Regions from separate parts of the Shewanella sp. SM87 genome, predicted to be linked through region 1. Evidence: predicted binding sites of a transcription regulator. Region 1 holds the regulator's gene; the other holds the start of a gene.
The links. Region 1 encodes FliA, which starts transcription of late flagellar genes. Its sites were predicted from a motif close to CTAAAGNTNNNNNNNNNNNNGCCGATA; they were not measured.
Positions count from the first base shown of each region.

Region 2: a site for FliA is predicted at 4,745-4,771, ahead of pomA (flagellar motor protein PomA). Genes of this name have one in related genera too.

Region 1 covers NZ_JAKKSC010000001.1:163,616-174,222, reverse strand. The annotation lists gene flhF (flagellar biosynthesis protein FlhF) at 1-1,177, shown strand, start outside; gene L5M11_RS00795 (MinD/ParA family protein) at 1,182-2,063, shown strand; gene L5M11_RS00790 (RNA polymerase sigma factor FliA) at 2,056-2,769, shown strand; gene cheY (chemotaxis response regulator CheY) at 2,817-3,200, shown strand; gene L5M11_RS00780 (protein phosphatase CheZ) at 3,214-3,951, shown strand; gene L5M11_RS00775 (chemotaxis protein CheA) at 3,967-6,216, shown strand; gene L5M11_RS00770 (chemotaxis response regulator protein-glutamate methylesterase) at 6,237-7,364, shown strand; gene L5M11_RS00765 (membrane anchored protein in chemotaxis locus) at 7,378-7,899, shown strand; gene L5M11_RS00760 (ParA family protein) at 7,971-8,762, shown strand; gene L5M11_RS00755 (chemotaxis protein CheW) at 8,746-9,741, shown strand; gene L5M11_RS00750 (chemotaxis protein CheW) at 9,749-10,243, shown strand; gene L5M11_RS00745 (DUF2802 domain-containing protein) at 10,474-10,607, shown strand, end outside.
Region 2 covers NZ_JAKKSC010000003.1:11,552-22,158, forward strand. The annotation lists gene nadK (NAD(+) kinase) at 1-753, opposite strand, end outside; gene grpE (nucleotide exchange factor GrpE) at 854-1,474, shown strand; gene dxs (1-deoxy-D-xylulose-5-phosphate synthase) at 1,602-3,470, opposite strand; gene ispA ((2E,6E)-farnesyl diphosphate synthase) at 3,492-4,373, opposite strand; gene xseB (exodeoxyribonuclease VII small subunit) at 4,376-4,615, opposite strand; gene pomA (flagellar motor protein PomA) at 4,930-5,697, shown strand; gene L5M11_RS03115 (flagellar motor protein MotB) at 5,701-6,627, shown strand; gene thiI (tRNA uracil 4-sulfurtransferase ThiI) at 7,078-8,532, shown strand; gene L5M11_RS03125 (hypothetical protein) at 8,668-8,904, opposite strand; gene L5M11_RS03130 (transcriptional regulator GcvA) at 9,132-10,043, shown strand; gene L5M11_RS03135 (alpha/beta family hydrolase) at 10,024-10,607, shown strand, end outside.

The sequences.
Region 1 (10,607 bases):
CGTGTCCCTAGGTGCTAAGCAGCCAGTTCGTGTAGAAACTCGCGCTAAGCCAGCCGCACCAGCAGATTCATTACAAGCCTTACTTGAGAAGCAGCAAAGCCGTTTGAATCAACAAATGTCACATCAGCAAGTTGATGCCGAGTTACCTGCATGGGCTAAGGGCTTACAAGCCCCTACTGCTGTGAAACCAGAACGTCGTGAAGCGCCTTCCTCGTTTGATAAAAAGCCACAAACATCACAGAAACAAAGTGCTGATATTGAGGCTATGCGTGATGAATTAGCATCATTGCGTAATTTACTGACACATCAAGTATCCTCCTTGATGACGGAACATAAAAAACGCATCGATCCCGTCGGTGCTATGCTCGAAGCCAAATTGCTTGAGGCTGAATTCTCCCCTGCGGTTGCGAATAAATTAGCCGCGCTGAGCCAGCATTATACGCCGGCTGAATTAGTCAGAGCATTACCACAAAGTCTCGCTAATATGCTTGATAATCAGGGCGATGACATTGTTAAGCAGGGCGGGGTGGTTGCATTAGTTGGTCCTACTGGCGTTGGTAAAACAACGTCATTAGCTAAACTTGCTGCCCGTTTTGCGGCACATCATGGTGCTGAACATGTTGCTTTAATTACCACAGATCATTATCGCATCGGAGCCTATGAGCAATTAGCAACTTATGGCAAAATAATGGGCTGCCCAGTAAAGCAAGCTCATGATCTAAATGAATTAGAGCAAATTCTCTATCAGTTTAGGAATCGCAAGCTAGTATTGATAGATACGGCTGGCATGGGACAGCGAGATATGCGCCTTTACCAGCAACTTGATAATTTAACTGCAAATAGCAGGATACCTATCCGCAGTTATCTGGTACTGTCTGCGACAGGGCAGCGCCGTGTGCTGCAAGATGCAGTCAATCATTTTAAACGCATTCCCCTATCTGGTGTCGTTCTCACAAAACTCGATGAATCTGTGTCGTTAGCAGGGGCATTAAGTGTGTTGATCCAAAACGGATTACCATTAAGTTATATTACTGATGGACAAAGAGTTCCTGAAGATATGAAAGTTGCGGATACCCTAGATTTAGCCCAGCAGGCACTCGCAGCGTTAGATAGTACAGAACAACAATCATTACAAGACACAGCGTGGTCAGATAATATGGCCTGTGCATTTGAGTAGATTTATGACCCTGGATCAAGCAAGTGGTTTACGTATGATGAATCAACCCTATAACGAAAAAGTGAAAGTAATCGCGGTCACTGGTGGCAAAGGAGGCGTGGGTAAAACCAGCGTTTCTATTAATACTGCTGTGGCATTAGCCGAAAAAGGCAAGCGTGTCTTGGTACTTGACGCTGACCTTGGCTTAGCAAACGTCGACGTCATGCTGGGTATTCGTGCCGAGCGTAACCTCTCTCATGTTCTCTCTGGTGATGCAGAGCTTGACGATATTATCGTTCGTGGTCCAAAGGGGATAGGCATAGTACCAGCCACCTCAGGAACACAGGGGATGGTGGAATTAAGCCCGGCGCAACATGCTGGATTAATCCGTGCATTTAGTGAGATGCGGACTCAGTTTGATATTCTAGTCGTAGATACAGCGGCTGGGATCTCAGATATGGTGCTCAGTTTCTCACGTGCTTCGCAGGATGTGCTAGTCGTTGTTTGTGATGAACCCACTTCGATTACCGATGCCTACGCCCTGATTAAAATTCTCAGCCGTGAGCATGGCGTGTTCCGTTTTAAAATAGTTGCCAATATGGTGCGTAGTTTACGCGAAGGTATGGAATTATTTGCTAAACTCAGTAAAGTGACCGACAGATTTTTAGATGTTGCACTTGAATTAGTCGCCACGATTCCATTTGACGAAAACTTACGTAAATCAGTTCGTAAACAAAAATTGGTGATTGAAGCTTATCCTAAATCACCAGCGGCGATTGCGTATCAAGGATTGGCAAATAAAATTTTGAGCTGGCCTGTGCCGCAGCAACCTGGTGGGCATTTGGAGTTTTTCGTTGAGCGTTTAGTACAACGACCAGATTTTCAAGAGGAAAAAACGAGTGAATAAAGCCGCTGCGTATACTTGTTTAGACAATAAATCGTCGATCGTTGAACAGTATGCTCCGTTGGTTAAAAGAATTGCGCATCATTTACTCGCCAGACTACCTGCATCTGTGCAGTTAGATGATTTACTCCAAGCTGGGATGATGGGGTTACTAGAAGCATCATCCAAGTTTGATGGTGGCAAGGGGGCGAAATTTGAAACCTTCGCCGGCATACGCATACGTGGAGCCATGTTAGATGAAATTCGTCGTGGCGACTGGGTCCCTCGTTCCGTTCATCGTAACAATCGTAAGGTTGCACACGCTATTGATGAGTTAGAGCAAGAACTGGGCCGTGATGCACGCGACACAGAAATTGCAGAAAAACTTGATATGACGCTCGATGAGTACCATCATATTCTTAACGATGTTTCTGTCGGAAAAATCATAGGGATAGAAGATTTAGGCGTATCTCAGGATATACTTACAGTGAGTGATCGGTCCGATGATGATTCATTTGAAGCATTAGCTGAGAACCAATTTCATTCTGCTCTGGTTGATGCAATTAAATTATTGCCTGAAAGAGATGCATTAGTGTTATCCCTGTACTACGATGAAGCATTGAATTTAAAAGAGATTGGCGCCATTCTTGAAGTCAGTGAATCGCGGGTTAGCCAGATATTAAGTCAGGCAATGTTGCGATTGAAAGCTAAACTCAAGCACTGGACATAAGTATAATTATTAATCGAGCATAGAATGTCAGCTCACCGGAGGAAACCTTGGACAAGAATATGAAGATTCTCATTGTTGACGATTTTTCGACAATGAGGCGTATCATCAAGAACTTGTTGCGAGACTTGGGGTTTAATAACACCCAAGAAGCAGACGATGGCTCAACAGCCCTGCCGATGTTGCAAAAGGGGGATTTTGATTTTGTTGTTACAGATTGGAATATGCCTGGTATGCAAGGAATCGATCTGTTAAAAGCAATTCGCGCTGATGATTCGCTAAAGCATTTACCCGTATTAATGGTGACTGCTGAAGCAAAACGTGAACAGATTATTGCTGCCGCTCAAGCGGGAGTGAATGGTTATGTGGTTAAGCCTTTTACCGCTGCAACGCTGAAAGAGAAGTTAGATAAAATATTCGAACGACTCGCTTGAGCAAGGATGAGCTATGAAGTCACAAACATCAGGGCTCATCACGCTCGAGCAAGCTCAGCATTTAGTTGAATTATTAAGTGCAGGTGAGCAAAGTCAGGCAGATGATTTATTTCGGGAGCTTGCTGCTCCACTGCAACGAGAATTATTCGAAGAAGTAGGTAAATTAACTCGGCAACTTCATAGTGCGCTGATGGATTTTCAAGTTGATAATCGTCTTGCTGAATTAGCCAATACAGAGATCCCCGATGCCAAGCAACGTTTAAATTACGTTATTGACATGACCGAACAAGCTGCAAATAAAACCATGGATGCGGTTGAAGAATGTTTACCTTTGGCCAATGCCGTGACTGTAAATATTCAAAATGTCATGCCATCTTGGGACAGATTAATGCGACGTGAGATAGCGCTGACTGAATTTAAGGGCCTTTGTCACGATGTACAAGACCTTATGTCTCGTAGTGCAAATGACTCGACTCGATTACGTGAATTGCTTAATCAAATTTTGATGGCGCAAGATTTTCAAGACTTAACAGGACAAATAATACGTCGTGTTATTGATCTAGTAATGGAAGTAGAAAGTAATCTGGTTTCTATGCTGACGGTATTTGGTGAGCAACCTATGATTGAAAGTCAGATTGCTCAGAAAAATAATATTGAAGCAGAAGGCCCGATAATGAATGCCGAGCTTCGTCAAGATGTGGTAACGGGTCAAGACGAAGTGGATGATCTTCTATCGAGTCTGGGTTTCTAACTGGGAGTCAATTTGATGGCCTTTGATGTAGATGAAGAGATACTCCAGGACTTTTTAATCGAAGCCGGTGAAATTTTAGAGCTTCTGCAAGAGCAACTCGTTGCGCTTGAAAATAATCCTGATGATACTAACTTGCTGAACGCCATTTTCCGAGGTTTTCATACCGTTAAAGGTGGTGCTGGCTTTCTTAGCTTAACTCCCATGGTTGATGTTTGTCATGAGGCTGAGAATACCTTCGATTTATTGCGGACAGGCAAGCGTAGCGTTAACGCAGAGTTGATGGATATTATTTTGCAGGCTGTTGATGCAATTAATACCATGTTTGCGCAAACCCAGCAGGGCGAACAACAAGATCCCGCCGATTCAGGTTTGTTAGCGAGACTTAAAATGCTCAGTTCAGGTGCGCCTTTGCCATCTGAAGTCGCTTCTGCCAAGGTTGTAGAGCCAGAACCTGTTGTTGAAGTCATTATTGATACTCCTACCCTTCAAGAAATTCCTGCTGACATAAGTGATAACTCATCTTCCATTGAAAATACGTCTTCAAGTATCGATGATATCAATGATGCTGAATTTGAAGCTTTATTGGATGCGCTTCATGGTTCAGGAAAGGGACCTGCGGTCGCTGCTACCACATTTGTATCTGAGCCTGTTGCTGTCAAGCCTGCTGCACCAATTAAAACACCTTCAACATCAGGTGATGACATCACTGATGATGAGTTCGAGGCGTTACTGGATGAACTTCATGGCTCAGGTAAATTTAAAGCTGAGGCTGAAGTGCTCGTTAAGCCTAAGGTTGTGGCAACACCTGCGCCTCAACCGATTGTAGATGCTGATGAAATTACCGATGATGAGTTTGAACGATTACTCGATGAACTCCATGGGAAAGGCGGAGCACCTGCGAAAGCCGAAGTTAAAGCGCCTACGCCCCCTGTTTCGACTGTAGCACCTACTGCTGCACCACATGCTCCTGCGCCAGTTAAAGCCGCAGTAACAGCTCCTGCTCCAGTCGTTGCTGCAAAACCTAAGGTGGAAATTGCGGTTGTCGATAAAGCACCTGCTAAGGCTAGCTCTGCGAATGTGCCTCAGGGTGAAACAACAGTACGTGTAGATACCGCACGACTCGACCAGATAATGAATATGGTGGGTGAGTTAGTGTTAGTGCGTAATCGATTGGTGAGCTTAGGCATCAGCCGTGATGATGAGGAGATGTCGAAAGCTCTCGCGAACTTAGATCTCGTTACTGCCGATTTGCAAGGCGCTGTGATGAAAACCCGTATGCAACCGATCAAGAAAGTGTTTGGTCGTTTCCCTCGGGTGGTACGTGATCTTGCTCGCACACTAAACAAAGAAATTGATTTGATCATGGTCGGTGAAGAAACTGACTTAGATAAAAACCTCGTTGAAGCGCTTGCCGATCCACTCGTCCACTTAGTGCGTAACTCTGTTGACCATGGTATCGAGATGCCAAATGAGCGTGAAGCTAGTGGTAAGCCAAGAACGGGAACGATTACCTTATCAGCAAGTCAGGAAGGCGACCATATACTGCTGAAAATCGAAGACGATGGCGCAGGCATGGATCCTGAAAAACTCAAAAAAATCGCCATAAATCGTGGTGTGCTCGATGAAGATTCTGCTTCGCGGATGACAGACAGCGAAGCCTATAATTTGATTTTTGCACCAGGTTTTTCAACTAAAGTTGAGATTTCAGATATTTCAGGTCGTGGTGTTGGGATGGACGTGGTAAAAACTCGTATCACCCAGCTGAATGGCACTGTACATATTGATTCCATGAAAGGTAAGGGAACGATACTTGAGATTAAAGTACCGTTAACACTGGCGATTATGCCTACCTTAATGGTCGATGTCGCTAAACAAGTGTTTGCATTACCTCTATCTAGCGTGAATGAGATTTTCCATCTCGATCTTACAAAAACCAATATAGTTGATGGGCAACTGACTGTCATAGTACGTAATAAGGCCGTACCTTTGTTCTATTTGGAACACTGGCTACATAGAAACAAAACGACTTTTAAACATGGCGATAAAAAGCATGGTCATGTGGTTATCGTGCAATTAGGCATGATGCAAATTGGTTTTGTAGTGGATGCCTTAATAGGACAAGAAGAGGTCGTTATTAAACCTCTTGGCGCTATGTTACATGGCACACCTGGGATGGCTGGTGCGACAATTACATCGGATGGTGGTATTGCACTGATCTTAGATGTTCCTGGATTGCTAAAGCATTATGCGAAAAGTAAGAATTAGTTTCCAAGCTAAGGAATGGAATGGCCATTAAAGTATTAGTCGTTGATGACTCAAGTTTTTTCAGACGACGTGTTAGTGAAATAGTCAATCAAGATCCTGAACTGGAAGTGATCGCGACGGCCTCAAATGGGGCCGAAGCGGTGAAGTTGGCTGCTGAGCTTAATCCCCAAGTTATCACTATGGATATTGAGATGCCTGTCATGGATGGTATTACTGCTGTTCGTGAAATCATGGCTAAGTGTCCGACTCCGATCTTGATGTTTTCTTCTTTAACCCATGATGGCGCTAAAGCAACGTTAGACGCTTTAGATGCTGGTGCATTAGATTTTCTACCTAAACGTTTTGAAGATATTGCGACCAACAAAGATGATGCCATTTTATTGTTGCAACAAAGAGTTAAGGCATTGGGACGACGCAGAATGTTTCGTCCGATTGCACGTCCTGTGGTCGCGCCAACACCTAGCGCGCGTCCAACAGGTAGCGTTTTAGGTACAACGAGTATATCGGCTCATACGCCTGTCGCAGCTCCTGTTAGAACCTCAACGGCAACGACGATTCGTGCAAGTGGTAAGCAGTATAAATTATTGCTGATCGGTACATCTACTGGTGGTCCGGTTGCGCTGCAAAAAATACTCACGCAGTTTCCGGCAAACTATCCGCATCCTATTCTATTAATCCAGCATATGCCTGCTGCTTTTACCCCTGCATTTGCGAGTCGTTTAAATGGCTTATGTAAGATTGAAGTGAAAGAGGCCGCTAATGGCGATCTTCTTAAACCGGGTTGCGCATATTTAGCGCCAGGTGGTATGCAAATGATGGTTGAACGTACTGGAGCAAGTGGCCGATTAAAAGTTATCGCAGGCAGTGCTGATATGAATTATAAGCCCTGTGTGGATATCACCTTTGCTTCTGCTTCTAAAGCCTTTAGTGGTGATGTGCTTGCTGTTGTATTAACTGGCATGGGGGCGGATGGCAGAGAAGGCGCGCGGATGTTGAAAGCTGTAGGCGCAACCATTTGGGCGCAAGATGAAGCCAGTTGTGTGGTTTATGGTATGCCACAAGCCGTTGCGAGTGCTGGGATTGCCACCCAGTCGATAGCCTTAGACAACATGGCCGAATGTATTTTAAAAGAGTCTGTTCGTGTCTAAAAATCAATATCCGATGAGCACAAATAGTGTGCTCATCATCTTGTTGATGGGCATAGCCATTTTGGTTCTTGGTGCCTTAAGCCTTGATTACAAGCGTAAGAATAGTTTGCTGCAGTCGGATGTAAAACGTTTGGAATCGACTCAGGTGCTGTTAATGGTACCTGACGAACAGGCAGAGGCTATTGCAACTTGGTTAGCGTCTCATCCAGATCAGACTAAAGCAATGTTGCAATTAGCGGCTCCGGGTGAGCAGAAGGCTGTAGCGATTGGTCCTGAGCCAGTACAAAATAGCATTCCGCCTTTGCTAGGCAAACCAGATACTGAAATAGATACGGCGAAGGAAAAAACTAATCTGGAATCCTCTATTCCTAAACAGCTTCAAGCGCCAGAAAAAGAGGTTAAAGCTGTTTCTCAGACAATTGCAACCCAAAATGCAGAGATGCTGCCCGTGGTGATATCTGAGAATGCCGATGGTGTCAAAGTGATTAGTTTGCCCAATGGCGGCATTCGAGTCACGACCAGAAAAGAGCAGTAATTTTTAGAATTTGTGAACTCACAATTTTCTAGTTCATTAGCGTATTAACCAGTATAGATAGGGGTCACTTCTTGAAAGTCTGGACCATAGCGAATCAAAAAGGTGGCGTAGGTAAAACCACGACGGTAGCGAGTTTAGCGGGAACTTTAGCTAAGCGTGGTAAGCGTGTTCTTATGATAGATACCGATCCACATGCTTCGTTAGGTTATTACTTAGGTATTGATTCTGAAGAGGTTCCAGGCTCGTTGTTTGATGTTTTTCTTGCCCATAAAAACCTTTCTAAGGAACTCGTTTTATCCCATGTAGTGCCAACCTTAGTCGATGGTTTGGATTTATTGCCTGCAACTATGGCATTGGCTACCTTAGACAGAGCCTTAGGTCATCAAGAAGGAATGGGATTAGTACTACGTAATTTATTAGCACTGGTTGCTGATGATTATGATGTTGCTATCGTTGATTGCCCACCCGTACTCGGGGTATTAATGGTCAATGCGCTTGCGGCAAGTCAGCATATCATTATTCCTGTGCAGACGGAGTTTCTTGCCATTAAAGGGCTAGAGCGGATGATTAAAACGATGGAGTTAATGGGGCGATCTAAGAAGACGCGCTACAGTTACACTGTTGTGCCAACCATGTACGATAAACGCACCAAAGCATCACCTGCGGCTTTGCAAGTTCTTGGTGCCGAATACAGTGATACTTTGTGGAAAGACGTTATTCCAGTAGACACTAAGTTTAGAGATGCCAGTTTGGCACATTTACCAGCATCGCATTATGCGAGTGGTTGCCGCGGCGTTAAAGCCTATGAAAGATTATTAGATTTCTTATTAGTTGGGGAGTTTGGCCATGTCAAAATCGGTTGATGAAACTGTTTTTGATTTTTTCGCATTATTGCTGCAGGAAGACGACAGTCCAAACCAGATTGTTTCCCCTCAAAGCATTGTAAAAGCAGACTCAAATCAAAATGTTGCCGTTAATCAAACGGAGGCAGCATTGCTCGATGCGGCAATTTTGGCTGAAAATGGTCGCACTGCCGCACCGCAGAATGTAGAGAAGGCCATAACGCCTATTGCGCAGTTGCAGCCAAAAGCGGCGCCAAGACAACATGAGTTTGTTGCTCCGGTAAGCCAGGTTGTAGCTCAAGTGAATAAGCAAGCGTTAGAGAAATTACTCGCGCCAGTACTAAAGACTGCAAGGTTAGAACCGATACCACCTTCAGTAGAGATAGCGCCACCTATTGATGTTCAACCTGTTGTGGTGGAAGTACCACAAGCTCAGCCTGTTGTTAATGAAACCGTTGTTGATGAAATCGTTGAGCCAGTGGTTGTGCCAGAAACACAAGTCGGCATTACGCCTCCTAGTGTGACAAAAGATTTGCAAGAAGTGCTCGATGATGAGTTTCAGGTACTATTCTTTAAAGTAGCAGGGCTGACATTGGCTGTGCCTTTGGTGAGTTTAGGTGGAATAGTAAAAGTTGAGCGGATAAACCACATCTTTGGTCGACCCGCATGGTTTCTTGGTGTACAGACGCATAGGGAGGAACAATTGAACATTGTCGACACTTGTGCGTGGGTTATGCCAGAAAAATACACAGATAAACTGGCGCAATCGGTAAATTATCAATATCTTGTATTATTAGAAGGCAGTAACTGGGGATTGACTTGTGAGTCCTTGGTCAATGCGGTAAAAATTAATAAATCGCAAGTCAACTGGCGTAGTCAAGCGGGTAAACGCCCTTGGTTAGCGGGTGTAGTGAAAGAACAGATGTGTGGCATTTTGCACGTACAAGCCTTAGTTGAAATGCTTAATGCGGGTTTAGGTTGTCAGGACTCAATTGGTTGAGGTAAACATGAAAGATACAAGAAATGTAGCAGCAGTCGCTGCAAGTAAAGATGATGCAGTATTACAATGGGTTACCTTTAAGTTGGACCATGAAACTTACGGTATAAACGTAATGCAAGTGCAGGAAGTGCTGCGTTATACTGAAATTGCCCCCGTACCTGGTGCCCCCTATTATGTTCTAGGCATCATTAACTTGCGTGGTAATGTTGTCACTGTAATTGATACCCGCTCACGTTTTGGATTGCAGTCTGCTGAAGTTGATGATTCAACCCGAATCGTTATCATCGAAGCTGAAAAGCAGGTCATTGGTATCTTAGTTGATAGTGTTGCAGAAGTGGTTTATTTGCGCCGCTCTGAAATTGACAATGCGCCAAATGTTGGAACGGAAGAGAGTGCTAAGTTTATTCAAGGCGTGAGCAATCGCGACAATGAATTACTTATCTTAGTTGATCTCGACAAATTATTGTCCGATGAAGAATGGGCCGAGTTGACTCAGATCTAATCAATGAGTGTGATAAGGCTGAATGATTAGAATTCATTCAGCCATTTTGTTTATTTGCGAATAAATCGATGATGTTGAGTATTTACGATTTATGGGTAGACGAAGTCTTTTTATCATAGCTTGAACAATGGCCAATTATATTGGTGACGTTAAGTCAGCACTTTGGAATAGATAACTCAATTGTAAGCCAGCTCTTAATATATGGCTTTGAGTGAGTATAAGGATTTTTGATGGGCGATGAATTTTTGATCGCAGCGTTAGTCTATGTCATCGCATGCTTAGGGTTAGTACTCTTTTTACAAAAGCAATTGAGTAAATTAAGAAGCAAAGTTGAGGCATTAACTGTGTTAGTTAAAGAGGGCGA
Region 2 (10,607 bases), on a different contig from region 1:
GGCTAAATGCACGTGGCCATCACAGCTGACTTCGAGGTTTTCGCCATTTTCAGGTGACACAACCATTTTTATGGTGCTGCACGCATCGACAACAATCGGGCGGCACGACAAAGTGTGCGGGAACATAGGTACTAAGATTAGGGCCTGTAAATTAGGCGTCAGAATAGCGCCGCCAGCGGAGAGGGCGTAGGCCGTTGAACCGGTAGGCGTTGACACTATCATGCCGTCGGCACGTTGGCTGTACATGAACTGATCGTCAATATAGACCTCAAACTCAATCATGTGGGCAATTTTACCCGGATGGAGTACGGCTTCGTTGACGGCGGTGTTGCTCGCCTTGAGCATACCGTGGCGATAGACTTCGGCTTCGAGTAAGAATCTATGCTCGGTATCGAACTCTCCATCGAGTACCTTGGCGAGCGCCTCTTCGAAGGCATCGGGCGGCAGATCGGTTAAAAAGCCTAAATTGCCGCGGTTAACCCCAATCACGCCTAAATCGAAGCGGGCTAATACCCTTGCCGCGCCGAGCATGTTACCGTCACCACCGACGACTATGGCTAAGTCGCAACGCGCGCCAATTTCTAGTAAATCGACCGCTATGATATTGGGTCCTAATTCGGTAGCAACACGCTCTTCCACTAAGACTTCAAAGCCCTGCATTGTCAGCCAATAATGTAGACGCTTTAAGGTTTGGTTGGTCCCTTGGTGGTGAGGTTTGCCGATAAGGCCGATAGTATGAAACTTTGTGGTCATATTTATGCTAGATCTGGCCTTAGGCCTTGAAACGTCAAAATTGATCCCCATAATATGCCCAGAGTATTTCAGAAACAAAGCATTTTTAGCTGGAGTGAAAATGAGCAACGAATCGATTAAAGCAGAACAGGATCTGATCCAAGAGGGTGTAGAGTCTGAAGTATCTACCGCAGAAGCAAGTCTGATCGATGAGCTTACCCAGGCCAATTTCCGTATTGAAGAGCTGGAACAGTTACTCGCTGAAGCTTTGGCGAAAGTTGAAGAGCAGAAGGATTCAGTCATCCGCGCCGCAGCCGAGGTCGATAACATTCGTCGTCGTGCGGCAATGGATGTGGAAAAGGCGAACAAGTTTGCCTTGGAAAAGTTCGCCAATGAACTTTTGCCTGTGCTTGATAACATGGAGCGCGCGCTAATGGGGACAAACCCAGAAGATGAAGCGACTAAAGCGATTTATCAAGGTGTTGAGTTAACTCAAAAAAGCTTACTCACTGCGGTGGCTAAATTTGGTGTTAAGCAAATTGATCCACAAGGTCAGTCATTTAACCCTGATCAACATCAAGCGATTGGCATGCAGCCAAGCGCCGAGTTCCCTGCGAACACTGTGATGTTGGTGATGCAAAAGGGTTATGAGCTGAACAGTCGCTTGCTGCGCCCTGCGATGGTGATGGTGTCACAGGGTGGCCCAAACCAAGAAACTGCGACGATAGATATCGAAGCTTAAGCTTTATTGGATCAGCCGCTGTTATAACAGACAGCAACAAAAAAGGACTGCAATTGCAGTCCTTTTTTTATGGGCGGAATTTTTTATTGATAACATTTAGCGTCTTAACGAGATAAGCCAGTTCAGCCTATTGCGCTAGATAAGCATTGATTTGCGCCAGTATGCCTTCGGCATCCAGTTGCAAGTCGTGGATGACTTCCTCTGGCGAGCCATGTTTAATGAACTCGTCTGGCAAACCAATTTGGAGTACGGCTTTAGGCATTTTTAGCTTTTGAAGCTGTTCAAGCACTCCGGCACCCGCACCGCCTATAATGGCATTTTCCTCCACAGTGACTAACACTTCATGGGTTAGTGCCATTTCTTTTATCAGATCAACATCAAGTGGTTTCACAAAGCGCATATCGACAACCGTCGCATCTAAGCTTTCGGCAGCGGTTAATGCCGATGCGAGCAAGGTACCAAAGTTAAGTATGGCAATACGCTTACCTATGCGCTTAATGACACCTTTACCAATTGGCAACGCAGTCATGGACTCGACTTGCATCGCTCCCGTGGCACTACCTCTTGGGTAACGCACCGCACTTGGGCCCGCATCATAGCAATAGCCAGTGTAGAGCATTTGACGACATTCGTTTTCATCGGACGGCGCCATGATCACCATATTAGGGATACAACGCATAAAACTTAAATCGAATGCACCTTGGTGGGTTGGACCATCGGCACCGACGATACCGCCACGGTCAATGGCAAATAACACGGGCAATTGTTGTAGTGCGACATCGTGAATAAGCTGATCATAGGCGCGTTGCAGGAAAGTCGAGTAAATCGCGACTACAGGCTTGAAACCTTCGCAGGCAAAACCCGCCGCTAAGGTGACCGCATGCTGCTCGGCAATCGCTGCATCAAAATATTGTTTCGGGAAGCGCTGGGAAAACTCCACCATGCCAGACCCCTCACGCATCGCAGGAGTAATCGCTAACACTTTCTCATCTTGTTCGGCAATGTCGCACAACCATTTACCGAAGACTTGAGAAAAGGTCGGTAAACCGGGTTTGGTGGCCGGCTTTTTAAATAGCGATGGGTCAAACTTAGGCACAGCATGCCAACCGATAGGATCTTTTTCAGCAGGTTCATAACCACGACCTTTTTTGGTCATGATGTGCAGCACCTGTGGACCTTTCAGATTACGCATATTGCGCATGGTCTCGACCAGAGCGTCTACGTCGTGGCCATCGATAGGACCTATGTAGTTGAAACCTAACTCTTCAAATAGAGTGCCAGGAACGACCATACCTTTGAGGTGTTCCTCAGTGCGCTTGGCCATTTCTTTGATGACTGGCATACCTTTTAACACTTTTTTGCCGCCTTCGCGCAGTGTGGTGTAGAAACGGCCTGACATCAGTTGTGCTAAATGATTGTTGAGGGCGCCGACATTTTCTGAAATCGACATTTCGTTGTCGTTCAGTACCACGAGCATGTCATTGTGCAAGTCGCCCGCGTGGTTCATTGCTTCAAACACCATGCCGCCGGTCATAGCGCCATCGCCGATGACAGCGACCACTTTACGACCTGCTTGCTCTTTTTCTGCAGCTATCGCCATCGCCAGCGCGGCGCTAATCGACGTGCCTGAATGGCCAACGCTGAAAGTGTCGTATTCACTTTCTTCACGCCATGGGAAAGGATGTAAGCCATCTTTTTGCCGAATGGTGTGCATCTTGTCACGTCGACCCGTGAGAATTTTATGGGGATAGGCTTGATGGCCTACGTCCCAGATCAGTCGATCAAAGGGGGTATTGTAGACATAGTGCAGTGCCACAGTGAGTTCTACTGTGCCGAGCCCAGAGGCAAAATGTCCGCTGGACATGCCAACAGACTTAAGAAGGAACTCGCGCAGTTCATCGGCTACTTGTGGTAAAAGTGCCTGAGGAAGCTGGCGGAGCTCATTGGGGGTGTTGGCCTGCGCCAACACGGGAAACTGAGAAATGTCCAAACTCATAGCGAGATACTTCGACTCTTATTATATTCTTCGCTCAATGATATAGCGGGCGAAGTCTGCAATTAACTGGCTATTGTATGGCAATTTAGCCAGCGCTGATAGTGCCTCTTGGATCAGTTGTTTGGCGGTGTCTTGTGCACCTTGTAGTCCAAGTAGTTGTGGAAACGTACTCTTATTCGATTCAGTATCAGAGCCTTGCGGTTTACCTAGCTCTTCGGTGGTGGCTACGATGTCAAGGATATCGTCTTGTACTTGGAAGGCGAGCCCTACCGCACGGGCAAAATCCATCATAGCAGCATACTGATCTTTTGGCGCGTTTGCGGCGATTAAAGCCAACTCAACAGCGCAGCTGATAAGGGCGCCAGTTTTCATATTATGTAGCTGAGTTAACGCGTTAAGATCAATATGTTTATCGGTCGAGGCTAAGTCTATCGCTTGGCCTCCACACATACCACGATAACCTGAGGCTTTGGCTAATACTCTTACCATAGCAATATGTTGTTCGCTGCTGATCCCTGGTACCGCTTCGGTGACAATTTCAAAGGCTAAGGTTTGCAGAGCATCCCCCGCTAAAATGGCCGTCGCTTCATTAAAGGCGATATGCACTGTTGGCTGGCCACGGCGGAGCTCGTCATCGTCCATGGCGGGTAAATCGTCGTGGATTAATGAATAAGCATGGATACATTCAATGGCTGCGGCGCAAGCATCTAACTTTTCAAGTTCGACCCCAAACATGCGCCCTACACTGTATACGAGGAACGGTCGAATGCGTTTCCCTCCCAATAAGGCACCGTAAGTCATAGCGGCTTTTAATTGGGGAGCTGTATCTTCAAGCGTACTAAAACGCTGTTTTAATTGATCATCAACTCGTTGTTGATATTCTTGAATGGTACTGACTAACACGCTTATTCGCCCTCAACGGCATAGGGGGATAGGGGCGCATTTTCGTCTTGTTTCAGTAAAATGGCCACTTTTTGTTGGGCTTGTTCGAGTTTTGCTTGGCTATTTCGAACGAGATTGATGCCACGTTCAAATTGTTTTAACGCGTCATCGAGGGATATATCGCCTTGTTCTAGATCGGCAACTATGCGTTCAAGTTCGCCAAGGGATTCTTCAAAACTAAGATTTTCGGGTTTCTTCGCCACGTTCAGGTTTCCTTTGATTTAGCGGACACAAGGTATATCAGGGCGGCGTAAGGGTCAAATTCAGACTAAAGATATTTGCTCAATAGCACGCTTTGTTACTGAAATTTTTCCAGAAAATATAAATTGTCGCTAAACTTGCTTAGTGTGTGTCCGATAACTGACAATAGTATCATCATTTGTATGGTAATTTTTAACTGGATAAACAAGGCTCGTATGTGTGTCGGTGGGATTATCTTATTCGGTAGAATAACTGAGTGTTCTTGCTTACCCAGAGTAAGTATTATGTCGTTTATTACGAAAATTGAGGAGCCGTTGTGGATTTAGCAACAATAATCGGAATTGTGGGAGCCTTTGGTTTTATTCTCGGCGCTATGGTGACCAGTGGCGGCTTGATGATTTTCGTTGATGTGCCCTCGATCCTGATTGTGTTCGGTGGGTCCTTCTTCGTGGTAATGATGAAGTTCACTCTTAAACAGTTTTTAAGCGCCGTTAAAATTGCTTTGAAAGCTTTTGTATTTAAGATTGATAAACCAGAAGACTTGATTGAACAGTCAGTGACTATGGCGGATGCTGCCCGTAAAGGGGGGTTTTTGGCATTAGAAGAAGCGCAAATTAGCAATACTTTTATGCAAAAGGCTGTCGATATGTTGGTCGATGGTCATGATGGTGAAGTAGTGCGTGCAGCTCTAGAGAAGGATATCGCTCTAACGGAAGAACGTCATCGGACGGGGATTGGCATATTTAGAGCCTTTGGTGATGTTGGGCCAGCTATGGGGATGATAGGTACACTCGTTGGTCTCGTGGCCATGTTATCAAATATGGCGGATCCTAAATCTATTGGTCCTTCGATGGCTGTTGCGTTGTTAACCACATTATACGGCGCTATGGTCGCTAACATGGTTTGTCTTCCTATCGCGGATAAGCTAACGCTCAGGATGGGGGAGGAAATGCTCAATCGTAACCTTATTATGGATGCGGTATTGGCGATTCAAGACGGACAAAACCCGCGGGTGATTGAAGGCTTTTTGAAAAATTATCTCGCTGAAAAAAATCGTAAAATCGATACAACGGACGGAGAGTAGCCCATGGCTAAGTGCAATTGTCCACCGCCCGGAGCACCGCTCTGGTTGGCAACATTTGCCGACTTGATGTCGCTGTTGATGTGTTTCTTCGTATTGTTATTATCATTTTCTGAAATGGACGTGATGAAGTTTAAGCAGATCGCGGGCTCAATGAAGTATGCCTTTGGTGTGCAAAATAAGGTGGAAGTTAAAGACATCCCGAAAGGGACTTCTGTCATTGCCTTAGAATTTAGACCCGGTCGCCCCGATCCGACTCCGATTGAAATCATTAACCAGCAAACGAATGAAATGACTGAACCTGTATTGGATTTCCAAGCGGGTGAAGACGATAGTGCGGGCGGCGTGCAGCAGCAAAATGGTTCTCAGCGGGGTGGCGAAGCGAGTGCAACGGCGCAAGAAGTGGCCGATGCGGTTAAAGCGGAAGCAGCAGCGGCGCAAGAAAAGATCAATCAGCAAGTGAAGAAGATGGCGCAGGAGCTCAATAAAGAGATCACCGATGGAGCGATTGAAATTGAGTCATTAGGTCAGCAGATTATTATTCGTATACGTGAGAAGGGGTCATTTGCTTCTGGCTCAGGTTTCCTGCAGCCTCGATTTAAACCTGTGGTGCGCTCAGTCGGCGAATTGTTAAAAGATGTGCCAGGTGTCATCACAGTGTCAGGTTACACGGATGATATGCAAATAAGCGATGAGCTCTATAGTTCTAATTGGGATTTATCCAGCAAACGTGCCGTGGCAGTGGCCCATGAGTTAGTGCAGGTCAGCGGCTTTGATTCTAATCGAATGAAAGTGGTTGGTATGGCGTCTAACAATCCGATTGTGCCTAACGACTCTCCGGAAAATCGTGCCCGTAACCGCAGGGTTGAAATTGCTATTGAGCAAGGTAAAGCTAAGGAGTCTGAAGAAATTCAGATCGGTAATTCGCCTTAAGTGTTTAGATACTCTCCCAATCTAAAGCCGCAATAATCTTGCGGCTTTTTTATTGAGCTAATGTGGACTTTTCCCTTTTAGTTAACGTGTTATGCATCAAATTTCTGTGGTTGATTTAAATCCATTTGGGCTTTACGTTAATCACATTGAGTGTGTAATCCCTAAGTTTCCTTGACCATCCCTCAACGACTTATTGTTAATAATTCATCTCAAATCACTTATTTTAAGCAGGGCAATTCACACCATTCGAATAGGCTTTAGTGACATTATTTCAGCCTAATTAGCTGCCGTGATTGAGTCATTAATACGCAATGAATACGCCATAAATGTGGCCTGTGTAGCTGTTGGCTATGTGCGCTGAAACTCGCCTTTTTAGGTTGCTTGGGTATATAATCCCCCGATTATTCTTTTAACCAATTTTGCTGTTTTAAAATTGCCCGCGGAAATCCCATGAAGTTTATTGTAAAGCTGTATCCAGAAATCATGATGAAGAGCAAGCCTGTACGCATGCGCTTCACCAAAATGCTCGAAACTAACATCCGTAATGTGCTTAAAAAAGTTGACGAAGATGCAAAAGTGCAGCGTCAATGGGACCGCATTATGGTGATGGTACCAAAGGATAAGCCTGAATTGGCACAAGCTTTCGGTGAGCGTCTGGCGTGTATTCCTGGCATTGCACACGTAGTGCAAGTGGATGAGTACAGCTTTGAATCTGTTGATGATATTTATCAGCAAGTCTTGCCTGTTTACCGTGACCAACTCGCGGGTAAAACCTTCTGCGTGCGAGTAAAGCGTACTGGCGATCATGATTTTAATTCTATTGAAGTTGAGCGTTATGTCGGTGGTGGCTTAAACCAGTTTACTGATGCGCTGGGCGTGCGTTTAAAGAATCCGGACATTACCGTTAATTTAGAGATTGAGCGCGATAATCTTTATATGGTGACTAAGCGTATTGAAGGTCTAGGCGGTTTTCCGATGGCAACACAGGAAGATGTATTGTCCTTGATTTCGGGTGGTTTTGACTCTGGCGTCTCTAGCTATCAATTTATCAAAAAAGGCGCTCGTACCCACTACTGCTTCTTCAATCTGGGCGGCGCACAGCACGAAATTGGTGTTAAACAAGTGGCTTACCATTTGTGGAAAACCTACGGTGAATCCCATAAAGTGAAGTTTATCTCTGTGCCTTTTGAGCCTGTGGTTGCTGAGATTTTAGAGCGTATCGATAACGGTCAAATGGGCGTTGTATTGAAACGCATGATGATGCGTACCGCGGCGCGTATCGCCGAGCGTATGGGCATTCAAGCCTTAGTTACCGGTGAAAGTTTAGGCCAAGTGTCTAGCCAGACCCTGACCAACTTAAACGTCATCGACCGTTGTACTGAGCTATTGATTCTACGTCCCTTAATCGCCATGGATAAGCAAGACATTATCAACGAGAGCCGTAAAATCGGCACCGAAGATTTTGCTAAATCAATGCCTGAATATTGCGGCGTAATTTCGCAAAAGCCAACGGTAAAAGCGGTATTAGCTAAGGTTGAAGCGGAAGAGAAAAAGTTCTCTGAGGATTTGATTGATCAGATCATCGCCCAATCTGTCACTATCGATATCAGGGAGATCGCAGAACAAATGGATACTCGGATTACTGAGACAGAAACGGTTGCCAGTATCGATACCAACCAAGTGGTCATTGATATTCGTGCCCCTGAAGAAGAGGAAAGCAAACCGCTGCAAATTGAAGGTATTGAGATAAAGCGCATCCCATTCTTCAAGTTAGCGACTCAGTTTGCCGATCTCGATAAGCAAAAGACTTATTTGCTCTATTGTGAGCGTGGGGTGATGAGTAAATTGCAGGCATTGTATTTAATCGAGCAAGGTTACACGAACGTGAAAGTGTATCGCCCATAAGTCGGGCGAAAACCTGCCCATTGCCGTATATCGTCAGTGGGATTGATTTTCCATTCAAGTACAAAAAAGCCGCATATTAATGCGGCTTTTTCTTTGCTCTTACTGATCGTGACCTGAATTTCAGTGTCGTTTAGGTTATTCGGCTTTAACGACCTGCTGATGAGATGTGACATCATCTGTGGCAATCAACAGAGTGGCTTCTTGTAGCACTTCTTGGTGCATTTTATTCATTGCAGCGGTTAAATCTGCAGTGATATTGGCTTGCAAGTCGCTTGTGTCGATGACGATTTCGTCAACGAGTACATTTGCACTGGCATTAAAGCTGAGTGCTGAGACTAATATTAACGCAAACGCCGATTTTAAATTGAACATAGTCGCCTCCGGGCTGACAAATTAACGCTGTCAGACATTCCCATCATCAACTTTGAGATTGTCTAACTTAGGTATTTCATAGCTATGGATGTTTCATCGCTATTGGTGTTTCGTTGATAAGCTGTTTCATTGGCGCAAAATTTAACCAAAAACGCTGGCCTTTACAAACGATTAAATGTAACAATACGGATTAGAAAAACTAATTAAAAAACGAGACTGAGATCACTATGTCGAGACGATTACCACCGCTTAATGCGGTTAAAGCTTTTGAGGCAGCCGCGCGGCATTTGAGCTTTACGCGGGCAGCGGAAGAATTGTTTGTTACACAGGCTGCGGTGAGCCATCAAATAAAGGCATTAGAAGATTTCCTCGGATTAAAATTATTTCGTCGAAAGAACCGTTCTTTGCTATTAACCGAAGAAGGGCAAAGCTATTTTCTCGACATCAAAGATATCTTTATTCAGCTTGCCGATGCTACCGACAGATTACTCGCCCGCAGTGCGATTGGTTCGCTGACGGTCAGTATGTCACCCAGTTTTGCGATTCAATGGCTAGTGCCACGTTTGGCTAAATTCAGTGAGAAAAATCCCGATATCGATGTGCGAATTAAGGCCGTTGATACCGAAGCGAGTTCATTAACCGATGATGTGGATGTGGCTATTTATTATGGCTTAGGTAATTGGCCTGGGCTACGTGCAGATAAGCTCAGAAACGAAGTGCTTATTCCCGTGTGTTCGCCCATGTTGCTCAATGGTCCTAAACCACTCTCAAAACCGAGCGATTTAAAGTATCACACGTTATTACATGATATGAATCGTCACGATTGGCAGGCGTGGTTTAGGCAATGTGGCATTACCGATATTAATGTGAATCAAGGACCTATTTTCAGTCATTCGTCTTTGGTATTGCAGGCGGCGGCCCACGGTCAAGGGGTTGCTCTGGGTTACAGCGTGCTGGCACGCCCCGATATCAAAGCTGGGCGGCTTGTGTGTCCATTCCAAGAAGTCTTGGTCAGTAAAGATGCTTACTACTTAGTTTGCCAGCAGAATCACGCTGAGCTTGGTAAGGTCGTCGCGTTTCGCGAATGGATGTTAGATATGTTTGCTGAGGAGTCGCGCAGTGAGCTGTTGCCCGGATAAGCCAAGTTTTGTGTTAGAGGGTGAGCATGCGAGCACTGTGGTTTTATTCGCCCACGGCGCGGGTGCTAACATGGATTCTGAGTTTATGCAGGCCATGTCGGCGGGGCTGGTGGCTAAAGGCTACCAAGTGATGCGCTTTAATTTTCCCTATATGCAGGCGAATGCCGTCGATGGTAAACGGCGTCCACCGGACCGTGCGCCTAAATTGCTCGCGTGTTTTACACAGATGCTCGATATCGCCCACTCACAACCACAAGTTGAACGTGTGGTGTTAATGGGGAAATCCATGGGCGGTCGTATGGCGGCCCTATTAGCCTGCGATCCTGCATTAGCGGCGCGCATCGATAGGGTGATTTGTTTAGGTTATCCTTTTGTGCCACTCAAAGGCGGCGAGCCTAGATTGGAACCTTTGAATGAATGCCAAGTCCCAGTATTAGTCGTACAGGGTGAGCGGGATAAGTTTGGTGGCAAAGCGCAGATCCCAAGCTGGCCCTTGAAAGCTGAGATAGGATTGGCTTGGATAACCGACGGCGATCATAGTTTTGTCCCAAGAAAGTCGTCAGG